Regions from separate parts of the Erwinia sp. LJJL01 genome, predicted to be linked through region 2. Evidence: predicted binding sites of a transcription regulator. Region 2 holds the regulator's gene; each other region holds the start of a gene.
What was found. Region 2 encodes Fur, which represses iron uptake genes when iron is present. Its sites were predicted from a motif close to ATAATAATGAGAACNACTATCAA; they were not measured.
Positions count from the first base shown of each region.

Region 1: the regulator Fur is predicted to act here: its motif matches at 2,409-2,431, upstream of feoA (ferrous iron transporter A).
Region 3: the regulator Fur is predicted to act here: its motif matches at 2,501-2,523, upstream of ACLI4M_RS08750 (siderophore-interacting protein).

Region 1 covers NZ_CP178576.1:1,552,252-1,556,696, forward strand. The annotation lists gene ACLI4M_RS08145 (Tex family protein) at 1-2,323, shown strand, start outside; gene feoA (ferrous iron transporter A) at 2,476-2,715, shown strand; gene feoB (Fe(2+) transporter permease subunit FeoB) at 2,715-4,445, shown strand, end outside.
Region 2 covers NZ_CP178576.1:3,290,496-3,294,940, reverse strand. The annotation lists gene ybfE (LexA regulated protein) at 256-537, shown strand; gene fldA (flavodoxin FldA) at 676-1,206, shown strand; gene fur (ferric iron uptake transcriptional regulator) at 1,602-2,045, shown strand; gene mtr (tryptophan permease) at 2,097-3,344, opposite strand; gene ACLI4M_RS16300 (hypothetical protein) at 3,461-3,850, opposite strand; gene glnS (glutamine--tRNA ligase) at 3,952-4,445, opposite strand, start outside.
Region 3 covers NZ_CP178576.1:1,684,187-1,688,631, forward strand. The annotation lists gene ACLI4M_RS08740 (helix-turn-helix domain-containing protein) at 7-339, opposite strand; gene ACLI4M_RS08745 (LysR family transcriptional regulator) at 619-1,527, shown strand; gene ACLI4M_RS08750 (siderophore-interacting protein) at 1,524-2,429, opposite strand; gene ACLI4M_RS08755 (GNAT family N-acetyltransferase) at 2,617-3,744, shown strand; gene ACLI4M_RS08760 (hypothetical protein) at 3,923-4,445, shown strand, end outside.

The DNA of each region.
Region 1 (4,445 bases), 1.7 Mb from region 2:
TTCGCTGAGCCGCCTGATTGCAAGTGAACTGCAGGCCCGAGCTGAACAGGTTGAAGCCGCTGTTCGCCTGCTGGACGAAGGTAATACCGTGCCGTTTATCGCACGTTATCGTAAGGAAGTGACCGGCGGGCTGGACGACACCCAGCTGCGCCAGCTGGAAACCCGCCTTGGCTACCTGCGCGAACTCGCTGACCGCCGCCAGTCCATTCTGAAATCCATCGCCGATCAGGGCAAACTGACCGACGAGCTGGCCGCGGCGATTAACGCCACGCTGAGCAAAACCGAACTCGAAGATCTCTACCTGCCGTATAAACAGAAGCGCCGCACGCGCGGGCAGATCGCCATTGAAGCCGGTCTGGAACCGCTGGCCAACACGCTGTGGCAGGAGCCAAAACACGATCCTGAGCAGCTGGCTGTGGGCTATGTTGACGCCGATAAAGGCGTTGCCGACAGCAAAGCGGCGCTGGATGGCGCGCGCTATATCCTGATGGAGCGCTTTGCCGAAGACGCCAGCCTGCTGGCAAAAGTGCGTGAATACCTGTGGAAAAATGCTCACCTCGTCTCCCGCGTGGTTGACGGCAAGCAGGAAGAAGGCGCGAAATTCCGCGACTACTTTGACCATCACGAAGCCCTGTCCGGCGTGCCTTCCCACCGCGCACTGGCCATGTTCCGTGGCCGCAACGAAGGCATCCTGCAGCTGTCGCTGAATGCCGACCCGCAGTTTGACGAGCCGCCGCGTGAAAGCCACGGCGAACAGATTATTACCGAGCACCTCAACCTGCGTCTCAACAACGCTCCGGCCGATGCCTGGCGTAAAGCCGTGGTGAGCTGGACCTGGCGCATCAAAGTGCTGCTGCACCTCGAAACCGAGCTGATGGGCACGGTGCGCGAGCGGGCGGAAGACGAAGCGATTAACGTGTTTGCCCGCAACCTGCATGACCTGCTGATGGCGGCCCCGGCCGGGATGCGCGCCACTATGGGTCTCGATCCGGGCCTGCGTACCGGCGTGAAAGTAGCGGTAGTGGATGCGACCGGCAAGCTGGTTGCCACCGATACCATCTACCCGCACACCGGGCAGACCGCCAAAGCGGCGGCGACAGTGGCCGCGCTGTGCACCAAACATAACGTTGAGCTGGTGGCCATCGGTAACGGCACCGCCTCACGCGAAACCGAGCGTTTCTACATTGAGGTGCAGAAGCAGTTCCCGCAGGTGAAAGGCGAGAAAGTGATCGTCAGCGAGGCGGGCGCGTCAGTCTATTCCGCCTCTGAACTGGCGGCGCTGGAGTTCCCGGACCTGGACGTTTCGATTCGTGGTGCGGTATCCATTGCCCGCCGTCTGCAGGATCCGCTCTCCGAGCTGGTGAAGATCGACCCTAAATCCATCGGCGTGGGCCAGTACCAGCATGACGTGAGTCAGAGCCAGCTGGCGAAGAAGCTGGATGCGGTAGTGGAAGACTGCGTAAACGGCGTAGGCGTGGATCTGAACACCGCTTCAGTGCCGCTGCTGACCCGCGTGGCCGGCCTGAGCAAAATGATCGCGCAGAATATTGTCAGCTGGCGTGATGAGAACGGCCGCTTCCAGAACCGTCAGCAGCTGCTAAAAGTGGGCCGCCTTGGACCGAAAGCCTTTGAGCAGTGCGCGGGCTTCCTGCGCATCTCACAGGGCGATAACCCGCTGGATGCCTCCACGGTGCACCCGGAAGCGTACCCGGTGGTGGAGCGCATTCTCGCCGCCACCGAACAGGCGCTGAATGAGCTGATGGGGAACCCGTCCGTGCTGCGCGACCTGCGCGCGGTCGATTTCACCGACGAGCGTTTCGGCGTGCCAACCGTCAGCGATATCATCAAAGAGCTGGAAAAACCGGGGCGCGATCCGCGTCCAGAGTTCAAAACCGCCCAGTTTGCCGACGGCATTGATACCATGAACGATCTGCTGCCGGGCATGGTGCTGGAAGGCTCCGTCACCAACGTCACCAACTTCGGCGCGTTCGTCGATGTCGGCGTGCATCAGGACGGCCTGGTACATATCTCCTCCCTCTCCGACAAGTTTGTTGATGATCCGCATAAAGTGGTGAAAGCCGGGGATATCGTCAAAGTGAAGGTGATGGAAGTGGATCTGCAGCGCAAGCGTATCGCCCTGACCATGCGCCTGGACGAGCAGCCGGGTGAAACCAACGCGCGTCGTGGCGGCGGTAGCAGCGCGGCTAACGGCCGTGACAATGCGCGCCCGGCAAAAGGCAGCAAGCCACGCCCGGCCGCGCAGCCCGCCGGTAACAGCGCGATGGGCGATGCCCTCGCCGCCGCGTTTGGTAAAAAGAGCTAAACCTCAGGGCGGGCTGCCAGGCCCGCCCTTTTTTGCAAAAAACCGCTCCCGTTCTCCGCTATAACCTTGCTCAATATCAATGTGAGCAATAATCATTCTCATTAAAATTCATTGTTTCACTCTCCCGTCCAACATCTCAGCAGGCCAGGACAATGCAACTGATCCCCCAGCACAGCTACCGGATTACCGGTTTTTCTCCCACGCTCAGCGCGGCTTTTCGTCAGAAACTGATGGCGCAGGGCCTGCTGCCCGGCACCTGCTTTACCCTGGTGCGCGTAGCGCCGCTCGGCGACCCGCTGCATATCGAAACCCGCCGTACCAGCCTGATGCTGCGCCGCAAAGAGCTTTCCCTGCTGCTGCTTGAAGCCATTGAAGCCGGGGAGGGAGCTTAATGAAAAACACGACTCTCGCCCTGACCGGTAACCCAAACGTTGGCAAAACCACCCTGTTTAATCAGCTGACCGGGGCGCGCCAGCGCGTCGGCAACTGGGCGGGCGTCACGGTTGAGCGTAAAGAGGGACGCTTTACCACCGCCCGGCATCAGGTGAAGCTGGTCGATCTGCCCGGCTGTTACTCGCTGACCACTCTCTCGGAGCAGGCATCGCTGGATGAGCAGATCGCCTGTCAGTACCTGCTGAGCATGGAGGCTTCGCTGGTGATCAACGTGGTGGATGCCAGCAATCTGGAGCGCAATCTCTACCTTACGCTGCAGCTGCTGGAGATGGGCCTGCCCTGTATCATCGCGCTGAACATGCTGGACATGGCCGAAAGCCAGCAGATCACAATAGACATTGCGGCGCTGGAGCAGGCGCTGGGATGCCCGGTAGTGCCGCTGGTTTCCACTCGGGGCCGCGGGATTGATCGGCTGAAACAGGCGATTGACCATTACCCACCTCGCGGCGCGCAGATCGGTGTCGCCTACCCTGCTGCGGTGCAACAGGCGGTAGCACAGCTGGCTGCGGCCATGGCGGCCCCCCTCTCGCCGGCGCAAAAAAAGTGGCTGGCGCTGCAAATGCTGGAAGGGGATATCTGGAGCCAGCAGCAGGCCGTGGATGCCGCCCGGCTGCTGCCCGCCGTATCCCGGCAGGCAGGAGCAGACGTGGCGCAAAGCATCGTCAGCAGCCGCTATCAGACGATTGAAACCCTGTGCTGCCAGGCCATTCAGCAGCAGGGAACGCGCAAGGGGGTGTCACAGCATCTCGACCGCCTGACGATGAACCGCTGGCTTGGTCTGCCCTTCTTCCTGCTGGTGATGTACCTGATGTTTTTCCTCGCCATTAATCTCGGCGGTGCGCTACAGCCGCTGTTCGACCTCGGGTCGGCGGCGCTGTTTATTCAGGGTACGCAGTGGCTGGGCATCACGCTGCACCTGCCAGAATGGCTGACGCTGTTTCTGGCGCAGGGGATTGGCGGTGGTATCAATACGGTGATGCCGCTTATCCCCCAGATCGGCATGATGTACCTGTTTCTCTCACTGCTGGAAGATTCTGGCTATATGGCGCGTGCCGCCTTTGTGATGGACCGCTTGATGCAGGCGCTTGGCCTGCCGGGGAAATCTTTCGTGCCGCTGATTGTCGGCTTTGGCTGCAATGTCCCGTCAGTCATGGGTGCGCGTACGCTTGATGCCCCGCGTGAGCGCCTGATTACCGTGCTGATGGCGCCGTTTATCTCCTGCGGGGCACGCCTGGCTATCTTCGCGGTGTTTGCGGCAGCGTTCTTTGGTCAGCGCGGGGCGCTGGTGGTATTCAGCCTTTATCTGCTCGGCATGGGTGCCGCTATCGCGACCGGCCTGCTGCTCAAGCATACGCTGATGCGCGGCGCGGCCAGCCCGTTTGTGATGGAGCTGCCCACATGGCACGTTCCGCACCTTAAAAGTCTGCTGTTACAGACGTGGCAGCGTCTGCGCGGCTTTGCGCTGCGCGCGGGCAAAGTGATTGTGCTGGTCAGCGTCGTGATTGGCGGGCTGAACAGTTTTACCTTCAGCGGTCAGCCGGTCAGTAACCTCAACGACTCGGCCCTCGCCAGCGTCAGCCGCACGCTGACCCCGCTGCTGTCGCCGATTGGCGTGCAACGCGATAACTGGCAGGCGACCGTCGGGCTGCTGACCGGGGCAATGGCGAAG
Region 2 (4,445 bases):
TGACAGGGGTGACAAATCTGCCCGGAGCAGATTTGAACGCTGTCTACAGTGGTCCCGAAGGGGGGAGGTCCAGGGATGGGCCGAATAATGGATGAAGCCAACGCATCTGCGGCTTGAAGAATGAAGGGTATAAATGATTGTCGTCATCACTTTCGCTGGGGTATGATGGCGCGCTAAAATTTGCCGCTGCTGATTCTTCACGCGGCATAACGACCCTGGTCTTCAGAAATTCAGCCTTTCAGTATCACTATCCCTATGGCAAAAGAGAACACGGACCGCACAACGATCGATCTGTTCGCAGATGAACGTCGCCCGGGACGACCTAAAACGAATCCGCTAACGCGTGATGAGCAGCTACGCATCAACAAGCGCAACCAGCTGAAGCGGGATAAAGTGCGCGGCCTGAAGCGCGTTGAGCTGAAAATGAACAGCGACGCGGTTGATACCCTGAACCAGCTGGCAGAAGAGCGCAATATGAGTCGCAGCGAACTGATTGAAGAGATGCTGCTGGAACAGCTGCAGCGTCATCAATCCTGATCGCCTGGCTTAAGCACTCAGCGACAAAACCAGCAGCATTACACGTTTATCCGCTTCCGGCGGTCTGTTATCATTAGCGATATCTGCGAAAAATTCAGCAGTCACCATATCATTAAGATTCAAGAGGTTATTAAACTCATGGCACTCGTCGGCATTTTCTTCGGCAGCGATACAGGCAATACGGAAAACATTGCAAAACAGATCCAGAAACTGCTGGGTAAAGATGTTGCAGAAGTTCGTGATATTGCCAAAAGCAGCAAAGAAGACCTTGAAGCCTTTGATATTCTGCTGCTGGGCATTCCCACCTGGTACTACGGTGAGGCCCAGTGCGACTGGGATGACTTCTTCCCAACGCTGGAAGAGATCGACTTCAACGGTAAGCTGGTCGCGCTGTTTGGCTGCGGCGATCAGGAAGATTACTCTGAATATTTCTGTGATGCGATGGGTACCATTCGCGACATCATTGAACCGAACGGGGCGATTATCGTTGGTCACTGGCCGACCGAAGGCTATCACTTCGAAGCCTCTAAAGGCCTGGCAGATGACAACAACTTCCTCGGTCTGGCGATTGATGAAGACCGCCAGCCAGAACTCACTAACGAACGCGTTGAAAAGTGGGTAAAACAGATTTTTGATGAACTTCAGCTGAAAGAAATCATCGAAGCCTAACCACAGCGGCTTGATGTGGGAGTTATCTCACATCAAGTCAGTGGTTTTTCCTATAGAAGTAATAGATACATGTTTGTAACTTTCACCTGCAAAACTGTACAATAACCCCATCGGTTACCCGCTTACTCAGCGCCCGTCACACTGTTTGACGACACTTGGTTTACCGAGTGTGATGAGATGAGGGAGAACGAAATGTTAACCCAGCATAATTCGGGCGCGCGCTTCCCAGGATGTAACGACATTAATCCTTACATCCCTCAGCGGTTCAGGCATCCCTTTTAGTTTTCATTTCGAACTATCAGCTCTATACTGAGACGCATTCAGCTTTAGCGTCGACCGATGTTCATGGCTTTTCAGCCACTAAGTGACTAGCAAAGTAACAGGACAATATCCGCATGACTGACAATAACACCGCATTAAAGAAGGCCGGCCTGAAAGTCACGCTTCCCCGACTGAAAATTCTGGAAGTGCTTCAGGAACCAGAGGGCCATCACGTCAGTGCGGAAGACTTGTACAAACGCCTGATTGATATGGGCGAAGAAATTGGTCTGGCCACGGTTTACCGCGTGCTGAACCAGTTTGACGACGCGGGGATCGTTACCCGCCATAACTTTGAAGGCGGTAAATCCGTTTTCGAACTGACCCAGCAGCACCATCACGATCATCTGATCTGCCTGGACTGCGGTAAAGTTATCGAGTTTCGTGATGAATACATCGAGGAGCGCCAGCGTGAAATCGCTAAGCGCCACGGCATCAAACTGAGCAACCACAGCCTCTATCTTTACGGTCACTGTGCTCTGGGCGACTGCCGCGAAGACGAGACTCTGCACGACCAGTAATCTCCATGATTGTGTAAAAACCGCTGCCTGCCAGCGGTTTTTTTATGCCTGCTATTCGCCGAATACCGGCAGCCAGTGACCGTATGAGAGCAGTGATACCAGGGCATTCAGCACGCCAAAGCAGAGCACCAGTACGATGGGCGCAACGCCGCCCCTCACCCGCCAGGCCGCGGTGGCAAAGCGGCGGCGCGACTGCCAGGCGAGCAGCGCGGGCGTGATCACCGCCCAAAGGGTAGCAGCCAACCCGGCATAACCTATCGCCAGTAGAAAGCCGTTGGGCCAGATCAGCGCGGCAGTAAGCGGGAAAATAAAGGTCAGCACGGTGGTCTTCAGGCGCCCTGTGGCAGAGTTATCCAGCTTAAACAGGTCGGCAAGGTAGTCAAAAAAGCCCAGGCTGACGCCGAGGAATGAGCAGGCCACGGCAAAGTTGGAGAAGATATCCAGCAGCAGATTCAGGTACTGACTGTGCAGTACGCCGGACAACGCCGCAACCAGCACATCGATATTCCCCCCCTGTGCGGCAATCGCTTTAAAGTCATGGCGTGGAATATTGCCCATGGTGCCGACGATCCACACCAGGTAAATTGCCAGCGCCAGCAGCGTGCCGTAGACCAGGCAGCGGCTGACGCGCCCGGCGTTTTTACGGTAGTAACTCACCAGCCCGGCAATATTGCCGTGGTAGCCAAATGAGGCCAGGCAGAACGGCACTACCGCCCAGAGATAACGCAGGTAGTGGCCGTCTTCCGCCGCGCTGTCGAGCAGATTCACCGGCTCGATGTGCCACAGCAAGCCGCCAAAAATCATCAGGAATGTGATCACCTTCGCACCGAGAAAGATCAGCGTCATGCGGCTGACCACGGCCGTACCCAGCCAGATAAACAGCGCCACCAGCAGCGCAAACAGCAGCCCGGCGGTGCGGGCAGAGAGATCGACACTCAGCTGGCTCAGGCTGTGCTGAATAATCGCCCCGCTGGCAGAGATATAGGCGTAGGTCAGAATGCCGAGCACAAAAACCACCGACAACCCGTTAACCAGATTCCAGCCGCGCCCTAACAGGTCGCGCGTAACGGTATCGAAGCTGGCGCCCGGCGGATAATGCAGGCTGGCCTCAAGATAGAGCAGCCCGGAAAGCAGCATGCAAAACCAGGTGAGGATCAGCAACAGTGAAGACCAGAGGAACCACGCCCCCGACATGACCACCGGCAGGGAGAACATCCCGGCACCGATAATGGTGCCGCTGATGATTAAGGTCCCCCACAGCGTGGAGGGTAACGGAGCAGCAGAAGCAGGCAGAGCCATGGCAAATCCTTAGCGAGAAACGGTAACAAAACGCACGCGCCGGGATATTCCACTGGCTAAACGGCATTAATGCCGCATAGTCTACACAAAATCACACTCGCGAACTAGTACGGTAACTAGTCGGCAACCATCGTTTCCTGCAAATAGCGCCAGCGTGGTGGGGTTGCGCTACAGTCAATCACCGCCAGCGAGATACGATGAGTATGCACATCCCCCTGCTGCTGCAGCTCATGGTAATGAATCACCACATCCTGCTCTGACTGCGAAATAATTTGGCACTGCTCAATACGAATCTCCACGCCCTGACGTCCGCCAGTCAGGCGGGTAAACAGTGCGGCAACGTCTGCCAGCGCCAGCATTTTTCCACCGGGAGTGACCATGGTGAATTCGGGGGCAAAATGAGCGAGCAGTTCGGGCACTTTACTGCCGTCGCCGTGAAACACTTCGGCGATCAGTTCATGCAGCACAATCACGCTGCGGCTGGCTTGTTCGGCTAATCCAGACATGCAATATCCTTCAGGTGAGATTGTCGATACGTCGCTGATAGCGGTATCCAGCGGACGAAAAAAAGGGCGAATCATCGCCCTCTTATATAGCTGATTACGGCTTATTCGCCCATTTTCGCCCAGGTATCGCGCAGGCCAACGGTGCGGTTAAACACCAGATTGCTGGCGCTGGAATAGACGCTGTCGGCACAGAAGTAACCTTCACGCTCGAACTGGTAAGGTGCAGAAGCTTCAGCCTGCTGCATGCCCGCTTCGACGTAACCGTGACGAATCACCAGGGATTCCGGGTTAACGGTGGTCAGGAAATCTTCTGCTGCGCCCGGGTTTGGCACGCTGAACAGACGGTCATACAGGCGGAACTCCGCAGGCAGGCCGTGAACTGCGGACACCCAGTGGATCACGCCTTTCACTTTACGACCATCGGCCGGATCTTTGCTCAGCGTATCCACGTCGCAGGTGCAGAACAGGCAGGTAATGTTGCCCTCTTCATCTTTGGCTACGCGCTCAGCTTTGATCACGTAGGCATTACGCAGGCGCACTTCTTTGCCCATCACCAGACGCTTGTACTGCTTATTCGCTTCTTCACGGAAGTCAG
Region 3 (4,445 bases), 1.6 Mb from region 2:
CCGAACTTAATGGTACTGACGGTGCTGGATACGGTAATCGCGCGGGGTCACGTTGAAGTGCTTTTTAAACACCCGCTGGAAACACTGCTGGGATGAGAAACCGAGATCCATCGAAATGGTCATAATGCTTTTGGTCGAGCTGACCAGACACTGCGCGGCCTGGTCGAGGCGGCGGCTGCGAATAAACGTCGCCAGGGTAATGCCTTTCTGCTCTTTAAATGCCCGCTGCAAATGCCACTTTGAGTAGCCAGATTTCGCCGCGACCGCCTCAATGTTGAGGCCCTCTTCCAGGTGATCGTCAATCCAGTCAACGATGACGTCGACAATTTCATGTTTCATTATGGATACTCCGCGATGATAGGCGACAGAAAGCGCCCACTCCTGCCTTACCCCTCATACTTCAAGCCGCAGGTGCGTTGGCTACAGCCGCCTGCCTGCACGCGAATTGTTTTGGGTAAAACGGAACAACAAGTTAGTTATTTTATTGATTTAGATAGTTTTTATAGCGATATGAAAAAAATGAAAGAACATATCAAATAATTATGGAAGGGATATTAGGTGAAGGATTAAAATAGTTCAAATAGATAATATGAATCTCCAATTATAGGATTCAACTATATGTCAGCCATGATGGATCTCAACCTGGTGCGGGTGTTTATCGCCATCTTTGAAACGCAAAGCGTCAGCGCCGCCGCTAACAGACTGTTTATCACCCAGCCCTCGGCCAGCTACGCGCTAGCCCGGCTGCGGGATGAAACGGGAAATGAGCTGTTTAAGCGCAGCCGCAAGGGGATGCTGCCCACCCCGGTCGCCAGCCAGCTCTATGCGGTATTTAAGAAGTCGCTAAGCGGGATAGAAAAAGCGGTGGCGGATACCCGTAGCTTCACCCCGGAAACATCTTTTCACAAATTCACCCTCGCGCTGTCCGATCTCGGGGAGCTGCTGCTGCTGCCACGGCTGGTAAAGCACCTGCGTGAAATTGCGCCCAACGTGCGCCTTGAAGTGATCCCCGTCGAGATGCGTAAGCTGGATGAGTGGCTGCTAACCGGGAAAATCGACGCGGCGCTGTGCAGCCGCAACGAGACGATTTCGCTGGCGCAGCGCGACCGCATTATGGATGAGCGCTATGTCTGCCTGCTCAACACGGCGCATCCGCGCATCGGCAACACGCTCTCCCTGCAGCGCTATCTGGAAGAACAGCACATTATCGTGTCAACCATCAGCGGGCATTACATGGTGGAGGAGCGCATCCGCGAGTACGGTTTTGAACGCAAAATCGCGCTGGAAGTGCCGCATTTTGCGGCGTTAGGCGAAGTGATTGCCGCCACCGAGCTGCTGGTGACGCTGCCGACCAGCGCGGCGAAGATTTACGTCGCGCGCGGCAACGGGCGCATTATCGAGCTGCCGTTTGAGCTGCCAAATCTGGAAGTTTACCTGTATGGCCATACCGAGATTGGCGATATCACCGCCAAAACCTGGTTCTACGACCTGCTGAAAAACGTCAGCCCGCAGCTGATGGTGCGTTAATCGTGGCGCATCGGGCCACGGCTCCAGTAAGCCATAAAGCTAATGCACTCCGGTGACAGGCCGCGTTCGCCAATCAGATAGCGACGCAGCTGCTTAACGGCGCTGGATTCGGCGGCCACCCAGCCGTGGAAGCGCTTGTCGCCGCTGTCGGCGCGATCCCAGAGGATATCGCCATCCTGCTCCTCATGCAGTTCGCCGCGCACCAGCGCACTTTCCGGCAGCTTAACCTGCTGCTTTACCGCGCTCAGCAGCGCTTCGCCGTGCGATGCCCCACTCTCTTCACGCGGCAGCCAGTGGACCTCGGCAAACCGATAGTGGCTGAGATCGACGCAGTCGCCGCGTTTCGGCATTTCAAGGAACAGCTGCAGCTGCGGCGGGTTCTGCCACCCGGCAAGCTGTTCGAGGATCGCCCTGGCCGCCGGCAGCGCGGTTTCATCCGCCACCACCAGCGCGCGCTCCACCTCCGGATGCGGGTCCCACTCATAGCCGCCGCTGCTGGTTGGACAAGCGCGGTTGGGCGCCACCAATTGCAGCGCCGCGCCCGGCTCGGCGTTTAGCGCCCAGGCAGACGCCGGGCCTTCGGTGCCGTGCATCACAAACTCCACCTCAACTTCACCCGCCCCGGCATTGAGGTGACGAAGGGTGTAGGTACGGGCAATCGGGCGCGTCTCCTGCGGCATCGCGCGCACTTTTTCCCACCAGGTCTTCTCGCCCTCATCGGTCAGCGTGGCAGGCGTGCCGTTGATCGACGGGAACAGCAGCTTGATGCGCTGGTCCGGCGCGTCCAACTTCATCTGGCGCACCTCGTCACCGCTGAACACACAGCGCAGCATCGAAGGAGAGAGTACCTGCTTGCGTGCCAGTACTACATTGAACAAGCGATAACCCTGAACATCCGCCATAAATCCGCCCTTAAACCGGTAAGCCGTGCGCGGCACAGCGCGCATAAGTTGCCCAAGAATAGCAAAGCCAAATGATAATGAGAATGAGTATGAGGTTCTTTACATGCAGCAGAAGCAGAGAAGCGATTGATCCGCGCAGGAAAAAGCGTCAGTTTAGGGGTTTGAGTTCTGCACGCGGAGTACGCCGATGTCCCTGACCCTTCTGACGCAGCTGGCCGATATCCCGGCCAGTCAGTGGGATGCCCTGACCCCGAATGCCCAGCCGTTTATGCGCCACGCCTTTTTATCGGCGCTGGAGGAGAGCGGCTCGGTCAGCCGTGCCACGGGATGGCAGCCGCAGCATCTGCTGTGGTGCGAGGGGGATAAGGTGCTGGCGGCGATGCCCGGCTATGCCAAAACCCATTCGATGGGCGAATACGTCTTCGACCACGCGTGGGCCGAAGCCAGCCAGCGGGCGCGTATTCCTTATTATCCCAAGTGGCTGTCGGCGGTGCCGTTCAGCCCGGTCAGCGGCGCGCGCCTGCTGGGGAATGAGCACGCGGGCGCCCTTCTGCTGCAGGCGCTGCCGCAGTTTCTTGAACAGCAGGCGCTGTTCAGCGCGCATATCAACTTTAGCGATGCGCGCGTGCATCAGCATTTAGCCGGTGATGAACGCTGGCTGCCGCGCCTGGGCTGCCAGTACCACTGGCACAACCGCGGTTTTCGCGACTTTCAGGACTTCCTCGATCTGCTGACCTCACGCAAGCGCAAACAGCTGCGCAAAGAGCGCGAGCTGGTCGCCAGCCAGGGCGTGGAGTTTGCCTGGTATGAGGGCGCGCAGCTGAGCGAGGCGCAGTGGGATTTTATCTACGACTGCTACGCCAACACCTACCTCGTACGCGGTCGCCAGCCCTATCTCACGCGGCTGTTCTTCAGCCTGCTGGCGCAAAGCATGCCCGCGGCCATCCGCGTCATCATTGCCAGCCAGCACGGCGACCCGGTGGCGATGGCCTTCAGCCTGGTGGATGGCGATACCTTCTACGGCCGCTACTGGGGCTGTCTGGAGGAGTTCAACCGCCTGCACTTTGAAACCTGCTTCTGGCAGGGGATGGAGTACGCCATCGCCCACGGTTTGCAGCGCTTTGATGCCGGGGCGCAGGGCGAGCATAAGCTGATCCGCGGGTTTGAACCGGTCCTGACCGAGTCGTGGCATCGGCTGCGCCACCCCGGCCTGCACGATGCGGTAGCCGACTTTCTTCAGCAGGAGCGCGACGGCGTGCGCGCCTGGGCGGAAGAAGCGCGTTCAGCGCTGCCGTGGCGTCAGTCCCTGGCGTAAATAGAATCGTACTAAGGATAATCTGGTAATATTTTTTGCAGAATAAGAATAACGCCAGACTGGTGTCTTATTCTGCTGATTTATTTTATTAACGCTGGCCCTGCCATGATGCAAAAAACTTCCCGGAATATACTTTAGTGGATTGTATCCATTCACGTTATATTCACTGGGAAATAAGATGCCAGCTAAAAAACCTGCCAGTCCTGCCAGTAATGAAGCCGTCACTGCTGCCACCAGCGGAAACAGTCTGAAGGTTTATGACACCAGCGGCAAAGCGATAGAGTTTGGCAAAGTGGTGATGGAACTCACTTCAGCCACCGGCGGCAATAGTGCCGTCACCACCTGCCGCACCGTGGCCGACCTGCGCCAGACCGAACCTACCGCCGTCGGTGAGCTCGCGGTGGTTCTGGAGTACAGCGAAAATCATAAAATGGGCGGCGGGGTGTTTGTTTATGATATCAGCGATACCACCACGCCCGATGATAACGGCGTGAATTTCGTCACGGCCAAAGGGGCGCGCTGGAAGCGTGCACTGACCGATCACAACGCCCTGACCGTGGTGGATTTTGGCGCGCTGGCGGACGGTAAAACTGACTGTATCGATGCTGTAAAATATATGTGGGCCTGGTCAAAAAAATATAACCCGGAAATCGGCATTAAATTCCCTGCCGGGAAATTTATGATGTCAAAATTCGATATTT